Regions from separate parts of the Modicisalibacter sp. 'Wilcox' genome, predicted to be linked through region 1. Evidence: predicted binding sites of a transcription regulator. Region 1 holds the regulator's gene; the other holds the start of a gene.

Region 1 (5,077 bases):
GCCGCGGATCTCGGCGAGGCGCTGTCGCTGTTCGCCGAGCTGCGTCTCAACCAGCAGCTGGCCCGGCTCGAGGGCCATGCAAGGCCCGAGGACGACGCCAACCTGGTGGTGGTCCAGCGGCTGTCGACGCTGGAGCGTGACCTGCTGCGCGAGGCGCTGCACCTGGTCAAGGAGTTCAAGCAGCGCCTGTCGTACCGCTTTCATCTGGAGTATTCGTGATGCTGCGATCCCTGCGCCGGGCGGCCGACCGCCGTCGTCAGATCAACGGGCGTTACGGCTGGCTGTTCAACCCGTACACCGGCGACGAGCTGGTGGCCATCGACTGCGAGACCACCGGACTCGACCCGCGCACCGCCGAGCTGGTGTCGCTGGCGGCCGTCTGCATCAAGGGCGATCGGGTGCTGACCAGCGGGGCGCTGGACCTGCGCCTGCAGCGCCCGGCGAGCCTCGGTGCCGACTCGATCAAGATCCACGGGCTGCGCGGCGTGGATCTCAACGACGGCCTGCCGGTGGACGAGGCGCTGGAGGCGCTGCTCGACTTCATCGGCAATCGGCCGCTGCTGGGCTGGTGCGTGGACTTCGACATCGCGGTGATCAACCGCCACCTGCGGCCGCGCTTCGGCTTCGACCTGCCCAACGCCACCGTCGACCTGGCCCAGGCGTATCGTCGCCGGATGCGGCGCACCCAGCCGCAGGTCGAGCCGCACATGGCGTTCGAGAGTGTCGCCCGGTCGCTGAAGGTACCGCTGATGCAGCGCCATACCGCGCTCGGGGATGCGGTGACCACCGCGCTGATGTATGTCCGCCTGAAGCAGGGGGCCTGCGAGGCCGTCTAGGGACGGGCGTGGGGGGCCGACAATCAACCAATAAAAAGGAAGGAGAATTCGGGTGCTGGAGTTGCAGAATCTGTGTCTGTTCGCGGGGCTGGGCCTGGTGCTGTTCGTGTGCGCGAGGTACGCCCGTCGCACCCACGAGCTGCGCAGCGTGGTGCTGTTCTGGGAGCGCCGGCTGGTGCTGACCCGCCAGGAAACGCACCTGCAGCGGGCCGGGGTGGTGCTGCTGTCGCTGGGTGTGGCGCTGCGCTATCTGCTGGTGCTGCAGGGCGCGTGACGCCGCGCCACGGGCGTCGCAACTGACCGGAGGGGGTGGTAGCATAGGCGCGCCTTCCATTTCCCCGCGTGTCGCCTTTCCCATGCAAGCACTTACCGGTACCCAGAAACGCGAGTTCAACAAGCTGCAGAAACGCCTGCGTCGCCAGGTCGGCAACGCCATCATCGACTACGGCATGATCGGCGAGGGCGACAAGGTGATGGTCTGCCTGTCGGGCGGCAAGGATTCCTACACCATGCTGGAAATCCTGCGCAACCTGCAGCGCAATGCGCCGGTGAACTTCTCGCTGGTGGCGGTCAACCTGGACCAGAAGCAGCCCGGCTTCCCCGAGCACGTCCTGCCGAACTACCTCGACGGCATCGGGGTCGACTATCACATCCTCGAGCGTGATACCTATTCGGTGGTCAAGGAGAAGACGCCGGAGGGCAAGACCACCTGTGCGTTGTGCTCGCGACTGCGGCGCGGCTCGCTGTACGGCTTCGCCGAGGAGATCGGCGCGACCAAGGTGGCGCTGGGCCACCATCGCGAGGACATCCTCGAGACGCTGTTCCTCAACATGTTCTACGGCGGCAGCCTCAAGGCGATGCCGCCCAAGCTGCTATCCGACGACGGCAAGAACATCGTCATCCGCCCGCTCGCCTACTGCCGCGAGGCCGACATCGCCGAGTTCGCACGGCTGATGGAATTCCCGATCATTCCCTGCAACCTGTGCGGCTCGCAGCCCAACCTGCAGCGTCAGGTGGTCAAGGAGATGCTCGCCGAGTGGGAGAAGACGCACCCCGGGCGACTGGAGACGATGTTCAAGGCGGTGACCAACGTCGCGCCGTCGCAGCTCGCCGATCGTGAGCTGTTCGACTTCGCGGGGCTCGAGGCGAAGCAGCAGCGGTTGAACGCCTCGCGCATCGAGGCGTTCGACCTGCTGGCCCGGGAGGCCTGAACCGCGGCGCGCAATGCGCGCCGGCTCAGTGCTCGTGATCGCCGGCCGCCAGGGCCTCCAGGGCGTCGAGGTCGAGGATGTGCACCTCGCGGCCCTGCACGTCCACCAGCTTGTGCTGCTGGAAACGGCCGATGATGCGGCTGACGGTCTCCACCGCCAGGCCCAGGTAGTTGCCGATATCGGCGCGGGCCATCGACAGGCGGAAGCTGTAGGGCGAGTAGCCACGGCGGCGGAAGCGCGACGACAGGTTGACGATGAAGCTCGCCAGGCGCTCGTCGGCGGTCTTGCGCGACAGCAGGCGCAGCATGCGGCGGTCGTCGCGCAGCTCCTTGCTCATGCTGCGGTAGAGCTGGTTGCGCAGCTCCGGCAGTGTCTCGGAGAGCTGGTCGAGGCGATCGAAGGGGATCTCGCAGACCGTGGTGGTCTCCAGGGCGATGATACTGCCGGGATAGTGCTTCTCGTCGATGCCGTCGAGCCCCACGAGCTCGCTGGGCAGGTAGAAGTTGGTCAGCTGGTCCTCGCCGTCGCCCTCGCTGGTAATCTGCTTGAGACTCCCCGAGCGCACCGCGAAGACGCTGGTGAAGGCATCCCCCTGGCGCAGCAGCGCCTCGCCTTTCTTGAGCGGCGCACGGCGCTGGATGATCGCCTCGAAGCGGTCCATCTGGTTGAATTCCAGCGCCAGCGGCAGGCACAGGGAACTCAGGCTGCAGGTCTGGCAGCGGGCTTCCTGCAGCCGGGGGCGGCGGGCGTGAAGGGCGTGACTCGCCATGTGGGTCTCCCGAACGATCAAGACTCTTTCCCTATGGTAGTCCCTATGCGGGGCAATAATCGATGAGGGATTCATTAAAGTTTGCTGTTAGAGAATCCGGGAGTGGCGACCCTGGTGACCGCTGGTGCGAGTATCGAAGGCCATCGCCAGGTGGCGCACCAGCAGCCGGCCCAGCGGCGTGACCGCGAGCCGGTTGCCGTGGCGCGTGATCAGGCCGTCGCGCTCGGCCGGCGCCAGGGCGCGCAGCGAGTCGGCCAGACAGGCCGCGGCGTCGAGGCCGAAACGCTCGCCGACGGCGTCCAGATCCAGTGCCAGGTCGCACATCAGGCGCTGAATCACGAAGGCGCGCAGGCGGTCGTCGGCGGTACGGCGCAGACCCCGGGCGGTGGGCAGGCGGCCGGCGTCCAGGGCGGCCTCGTAGTCGTCCAGGCGCACCGGGTTCTGGGCGTAGCAGTCGTCGAGGTGGCTGATCGCCGAGACGCCCAGCCCCACCAGGTCGCATTCGCCGTGGGTGGTGTAGCCCTGGAAGTTGCGATGCAGCCGCCCCTCGCGCTGGGCGACGGCCAGGCTGTCGTCGGGGCGGGCGAAATGGTCCAGGCCGATGTGCACGTAGCCGGCCGCATCCAGCCGCTCCCGGGTGTCCATGAGCATGGCCAGCTTCTCCTCGGGAGCCGGCAGGGCACCGGCGTCGATGCGCCGCTGGGGCTTGAAGCGCTCCGGCAGGTGGGCGTAGTTGAAGATCGACAGCCGCGCCGGGGCCATGGCGATGACCTGCTCCAGGGTGTCGGCGAAGGTGGTGCGGGTCTGGTGCGGCAGGCCGAGGATCAGGTCGAGATTGAGCGAGTGGAACCCCAGCCGGTGCGCCTCCTCGACCAGGTTCTCGGTCAGCTGGCGCGGCTGCACGCGGTTGATGGCACGCTGCACCTCGGGATCCAGGTCCTGCACGCCGAGGCTGATGCGGTTGAAGCCCAGCGCCTGCAGGTGGCGCAGGGTGAGCACATCGGCCTCGCGCGGATCGATCTCGATGGCATAGTCGCGATCGGCCGCGCTGGACAGCCCGAAGCGGGCGTGCAGGCGGTCGATCAGGTCGCTCATCTGGCCCAGGGTCAGGAAGGTCGGCGTGCCGCCGCCCCAGTGCAGCTGGCGCACCTCGCGGCCGGTGTCGAGGTGGCGCGAGGTCAGCACCATCTCGCGATCCAGGCGGCTCAGGTAGCCTTCGCTCAGCGAGGTGTCCTTGGTGGCGATCTTGTTGCAGGCGCAGTAGAAGCAGATCCGGCGGCAGAACGGGATATGCACGTAGAGCGACAGCGGCCGCCCCGAGGCATTGCTGCGGGTCAGCGCCTCGATGTAATCCTCGGCGCCGAACGCCGGCGAGAAGTCCAGCGCGGTCGGGTAGGAGGTATAGCGCGGCCCCGCGTGCGCATAGCGGCGAATCAGCTCGGCTTCGCGGGCGGCGGCAACGGGGGGATCGACGGCGATGGCGGACATGACGGACTCTCGAACCGGAAACGACAGTGTCATGCTACGCCGCCGTACCCGGCGGGCGCCTGACCTGCGTCAAGCGGCGGGCGCATGGTGGCCCGTCATGGCGGCGACCAGCCCCCATAACTGCCACAGCGCAAAGCCCAGCAGCAGCAGGGCGGCCAGGGTCCGGCCCAGCGGGTGGCGGACCAGCCGGGTCAGCCGGTGGGCGGCGGCGCCGGTGACCAGCAGCGCCGGCAGGGTGCCCAGCCCGAAGGCGCCCATCAGCAGCGCGCCGTGCCAGCCGCCGCCGGCGGCCAGGCTCCAGGCCAGCATCGAGTAGACCAGCCCGCAGGGCAGCCAGCCCCAGATCGCGCCCAGCGCCACGGCCCGGGGCACATGCACCACCGGCATCAGGCGCCGACCGATGGGCTCCAGGTGGCGCCACAGGTGGCGCCCGCCGGCTTCCAGGCGGGTCAGCCCGCGCCACCAGCCGGCCAGGTAGAGCGCCATCATCACCAGCAGCGCGATGGCCAGGCCCTGCAGCACGAAGCGGGCCCGGGGGACGCCGTCGCCGATCCAGCCGCCCAGCGTGGCGATCAGCGCCCCGGCCAGCATGTAGCTGGCGATGCGCCCCAGGTTGTAGCCGAGCAGTAGTCCGCCCAGGCGCAGCGGACTGCGCAGGCTGGGCGGCACGGCGAAGCTCAGTGCACTCATGATGCCGCCGCACATGCCGATGCAGTGGGCGCCGCCGAGCAGCCCCACCATGAAGGCGGCGGCCAGCGGCGGCAGGTCGGGGG
Region 2 (5,077 bases), on a different contig from region 1:
TACGACCCGGTGCCGCAGCTCAGCCATGGCATGATCGGCCCCGGCATCAGCCTGCACGTGCTGGGCATGTGGCTGAACTTCGGCCTCTCGGCGGGCCTGGTCACCTACTTCATCTTCAAGATGGCCCATGCCCTGCGCCGTCGCGACCTGGCCCTGTCGCGGACCCGCGAGGCGGCCCTGCGCAACGAGCAGGTGCTGGCGGTGGCCACCCAGGCGGCCGGCACCGCCCATGAACTGGGCACGCCACTGTCCACCATGGCGGTGCTGCTCAAGGAAATGCGCGAGGACGCCGCCGGACAGCCGACTCTCGAGGCCGACATCGACCTGCTGCGCCGCCAGGTCGATACCTGCAAGTCGCGGCTGCAGAACCTGGTCGCCAATGCCGACCGCCGCCGCCTGGCCCAGCCCGCCTCGCAGCCGGCCCAGGCCTGGCTGGAGGATGTCGTGCAGCGCTGGCTGGTACTGCGTCCGGACGTCACCCATCATATCGAGATCCTCGGCAAGCGCGGCACCCCCGTGCTGGCGGTCGACACCACCCTGGAGCAGGCCTTGATGAACCTGCTCAACAACGCCGCCGACGCCAATCCCGAGGACATCGTCATCAGCCTCGACTGGACCAAGGAGGAAGTGATCATCGACATTCGCGATCACGGCCCGGGCGTGGCGATGTCGATCGCCGACCAGCTCGGCGATACCTTCGTCTCCACCAAGAGCAAGGGGATGGGGATCGGCCTGTTCCTGACCCACGCCACCATCAACCGCTTCGGCGGCGGCGTGAGTCTTTACAATCACGAAGAGGGCGGCACCCTGACCGAGGTCAAGCTGCCCCGCCTGATTGCCGGCGAATGACGTCGGCATTGCCCTACGACACGGAACGCTGCTATGCAAACTGCCGAACGCCTGATGATCGTCGACGACGACGAGATGTTCTGCCATGTCATGGAACGTGCCTTCAGCCGGCGTGGCTTCGAGGTGCTGGTGGCCACGGATGAGGAGCAGGCGCTGGAGCTGGCCCGGCGCTCGCCGCCGCAGCTCGCCACCCTGGATCTCAAGCTCGAGCACGGTTCGGGGCTCAAGCTGCTGCCGGAGCTGCTGGCCGTGGCCCCCGAGTGCCGCGTGGTGGTGCTGACCGGCTACTCGAGCATCGCCACCGCCGTGGAAGCCATCAAGCTCGGCGCGGTGAACTACCTGTGCAAGCCCGTCGACGCCGACGAGGTGCTGGGTGCCTTCAACCGCGAGACCGGCGACCCCGACATCGACATCGCCGACAACCCGCCGTCGATCAACCGTGTCACCTGGGAGCACATCCAGAAGGTGCTGCAGGAGCACGACGGCAACATCTCCGCCACGGCGCGGGCGCTGGGCATGCATCGCCGCACCCTGCAGCGCAAGCTCCAGAAGCGTCCGGTGCGACGCTGACCGCCCCGCCTTCGCCATTCCGACCCGACCCAGGAGGTTACATGCAGCTCGCCGAGCGACTCGCCATCGCCACCGACATCGCCGAGGGCGCCGGCCGGAAGATCCTGGCCGCGCGAAACGACCAGCGCTTCTCGCAGCGCTACAAGCACGGCACGGAACTGGTCACCGACACCGACGTGGCGGTCGACGAGTGGATCAGCGACCGCCTGCAGCAGCACTTTCCCGACGAAGCCCGACTCAGCGAGGAGATCGCCCCCGACCGCCAGGCGCTGGGGCGCAAGGGGCCACTGTGGGTCGTCGACCCGATCGACGGCACGGTGAACTTCGCCCGGGGCTTTCCCCACGTCGCGGTGTCGATCGCCTGGGCGGTGGACGGTCGCGTGCAGATCGGCGTGGTGCACGCCCCCTTCCTGGACGAGACCTTCGTGGCCATCCGCGGCGAAGGAGCCTGGCGCAATCAGGCACGCATCCGCGCCAGCCTGGCCAACCGGCTCGACAGCAGCCTGATCGCCACCGGCTTCCCCTACCGCCGCGACGGCCGGCAGCCGCTGCTGCGCCGTTTCTCGGCGGTCATGCAGCACTGTCAGGACGTGCGGCGCTGCGGTTCCGCTGCGCTGGACCTGTGCAACGTGGCCTGCGGGCGGCTCGATGCCTACTACGAGAGCGTCTCGCCCTGGGATTTCGCCGCCGGGCTGCTGATCGCCCGGGAAGCCGGCGCCCGCACCGGCCACGTCTATCCGGCGCCCGAGAGTATCCCCGAGGAGCTCTACGGCGAGCATATCGTCGCCGCGGCGCCGGACATCTACGTCGCGCTGCGCGATCTGCTGCAGCGCACCGACGAAGGCCGCTCGGCGTCCGGCGAGGCATGAGCCCGGTACCATAAAGGCATGCAATAGTCGGCGTAGCGAGACTCTATTGGTCCTCGCGCGCCGAATGCGAAACAATGCCCCCAGTTCAACGCTCCATCACCCACGATTCTCGTCATCACGAAAGGAGACCCCATGCTGACAGTCATCTTCGGACGCGCCGGCTGCCCCTTCTGCGTACGCGCCAAGGACCTGGCCGAGGCGCTGAGCAATGCCCGCGACGATTTCAGCTATCGCTACATCGACATCCATGAAGAAGGCATCACCAAGGCCGACATGGAGAAGACCATCGGCAAGCCGGTCGAGACCGTGCCGCAGATCTTCGTCGACCAGACCCACATCGGCGGCTTCACCGAATTCGACCAGTACGTGCGCGACAATCAGCTGATGCCGGAAACCCCGGTCAACTGAACAGCCGCGCCCTCTCCCCGCGCCGGCCCCGGGCCGGCGTTTTCATTCCGGGGCGCCGACGGACGTGACGCAGATCAACCCGGCGACACCCTCGCTGGCCAGCCTGACGATTCCCGCCTAGAGTCGTGGCATTCCCGGGCGATGCCCGGCATGACGGAGACTTCAGCATGGCGGCTCAAGACACCCTGCCCCACGATCCCCCGGTCGGCGATCGCCACCGGCAACTGATCGACGCGACCCGCGGCTACCCGCCCATCCGCACCGCCGTGGTCCACCCGTGTGACGAGCTGTCCCTGGGCGGGGCGCTGGCCGCCTGGCGCCAGGGGTTGATCGAGCCGCTGCTGGTCGGCCCGAAGGCGCGTATTCTCGATACCGCGCACGCCCTCGGCGAATCGCTGTCGGACCTGACGATCATCGACACCCCGCACAGCCACGCCGCCGCCGAGACCGCCGTGTCGCTGGCCGCCCGCAATGAGGTGAACGCCCTGATGAAGGGGGCGCTGCACACCGACGAGCTGATGAGCGCCGTCCTCGTCGACGAGGCCGGCCTGCGCACCGAGCGCCAGATGAGCCACATCTACGCCCTCGACGTCGCCAGCTATCCACGGCCGCTGCTGATCACCGACGGCGCCCTGCATATCCAGCCCGACCTGACCGCCAAGCGGGACATCATCCAGAACGCCATCGATCTGGCCCATGCCCTGGCGCTCGACTGCCCGCGGGTGGCGATTCTCTCGGCCGTGGAAACCGTCAATCCGCGGATTCCCTCGACCCTCGACGCCGCCGCCCTGTGCAAGATGAGCCAGCGCGGCCAGATCACCGGCGGCGATCTCGACGGCCCGCTGGCCATCGACAATGCGGTCTCCGAGCAGGCCGCCCGCACCAAGGGCCTGACCTCGGCGGTCGCCGGCCATGCCGACATCCTGATGTGCCCCGACCTCGAATCCGCCAACATGATCGCCAAGCTGCTCATCCACCTGGCCGGTGCCCAGGCGGCGGGGCTGGTCATGGGTGCGCGGGTACCGATCATGCTGACCAGCCGCAGCGACACCACTGCCAGCCGGCTGGCCTCCGCCGCGCTGGCCTGCCTGGTGGTGCATCGGGGGCGCACACCATGACCTCGCGCGCCGTTCTCGCCCTCAACGCCGGCTCGTCGTCGCTGAAGGTCGCGCTCTTCCATGACGAACGCTGCCGGGTCCGCGGTACCATCGAGCGCATCAACGAGGCGCCGCATCTGGTGCTCGACGGCGCCACGACGCCCAGTGACGCCTTGCCCCGCCTGACGGGAACCGGGCACGCCGCCGTGATTGCGCCGCTGCTTGACTGGCTCGAGGCGCAGTTCGGCGACGTGCCGCTGAGCGCCGTGGGACATCGCGTCGTGCACGGCGGTCGCCACCACGCCGCGCCCTGCCTGCTGGAACCGGCCGTGGTCGACGAGCTGCGCGAACTGATCCCGCTGGCGCCCCTGCATCAGCCACCGGCGCTGGCGCTGATCGACGCCCTGCACGCTCACTGGCCCACCCTGCCGCAGGTGGCCTGCTTCGACACCGCCTTCCATCGCAGCCAGCCCTGGCTGAACCAGTGCTTCGCGCTGCCGCGCCGGCTGACCGAGGAGGGCATTCTGCGCTACGGTTTTCACGGACTGTCCTACGCCCACGCCGTGCGCCAGCTGCCCGAGCTGATCGGCGAGCGCCATCGGGGCCGCGTGATCATCGCCCACCTGGGTCACGGCTGCAGCCTGTGCGCCCTCGCGGATGGGCAAAGCCAGGCCACCACCATGGGCTTCACCGCGCTCGACGGGCTGATGATGGGGCGCCGGGCGGGCAACCTCGACCCCGGCGTGATTCTCTACCTGCTGCAGCAGAAGGGCTGGCGCGCCGACGAGATCGAGCACCTGCTCTACCATGACAGCGGGCTCTACGGGGTCTCGGGACTGTCCGATGACATGCGTGATCTGCTAGCCAGTGACGCCCCGGCCGCCGCGGAGGCGGTCGCGCTCTTCGTGCGTCGGGTGGTCCGGGAAATCGGCGGGCTGGTCGCCCTGCTCGGCGGCCTGGACGCCCTGGTCTTCACCGCCGGCATCGGCGAGCATGCCGCGCCGATCCGCCAGGCCGTGTGCCACGACCTCGCCTGGCTGGGCATCAAGCTCGACGACGCGGCCAATGCGCGTCATGCGCCGCGGCTGGACCGCGGCGACGGGCCGGCCATCGGCATCGTCGCGGCCGACGAGGAAGCGGAAATTCGACGTTCAACGCTGGCCTGCCTGCCGGCCTCTCCCGCCGCCCCCGCCTGACGAGGCGTGGCGTTGAATGGCCCCCGGGCGGCACTGCCTATACTTCGGAGGCATCACAGGGAGACCTCCGATCATGCAACGCGAAGAG

Evidence for each region. The regulator FNR, encoded in region 1, switches genes on or off when oxygen is low (the NO sensors DNR and NnrR bind a similar motif). The targets are predictions, from matches to a motif close to TTGATNTANATCAA.
Region 2: G7A98_RS06650 (bifunctional enoyl-CoA hydratase/phosphate acetyltransferase) is a predicted target of FNR. The motif match lies at 2,761-2,774, and genes of this name have one in related genera.

Annotation. Positions count from the first base shown of each region.
Region 1 covers NZ_WNXF01000003.1:189,661-194,737, forward strand. Annotated here, with positions in the region: gene G7A98_RS04255 (DUF294 nucleotidyltransferase-like domain-containing protein) at 1-219, shown strand, start outside; gene G7A98_RS04260 (3'-5' exonuclease) at 219-836, shown strand; gene G7A98_RS04265 (hypothetical protein) at 889-1,110, shown strand; gene ttcA (tRNA 2-thiocytidine(32) synthetase TtcA) at 1,193-2,047, shown strand; gene fnr (fumarate/nitrate reduction transcriptional regulator Fnr) at 2,073-2,816, opposite strand; gene hemN (oxygen-independent coproporphyrinogen III oxidase) at 2,904-4,304, opposite strand; gene G7A98_RS04285 (sulfite exporter TauE/SafE family protein) at 4,374-5,077, opposite strand, start outside.
Region 2 covers NZ_WNXF01000005.1:144,002-149,078, forward strand. Annotated here, with positions in the region: gene G7A98_RS06630 (ATP-binding protein) at 1-849, shown strand, start outside; gene G7A98_RS06635 (response regulator transcription factor) at 883-1,419, shown strand; gene G7A98_RS06640 (inositol monophosphatase family protein) at 1,461-2,288, shown strand; gene G7A98_RS06645 (GrxA family glutaredoxin) at 2,421-2,696, shown strand; gene G7A98_RS06650 (bifunctional enoyl-CoA hydratase/phosphate acetyltransferase) at 2,864-3,814, shown strand; gene G7A98_RS06655 (acetate/propionate family kinase) at 3,811-4,989, shown strand; gene G7A98_RS06660 (DUF1338 family protein) at 5,063-5,077, shown strand, end outside.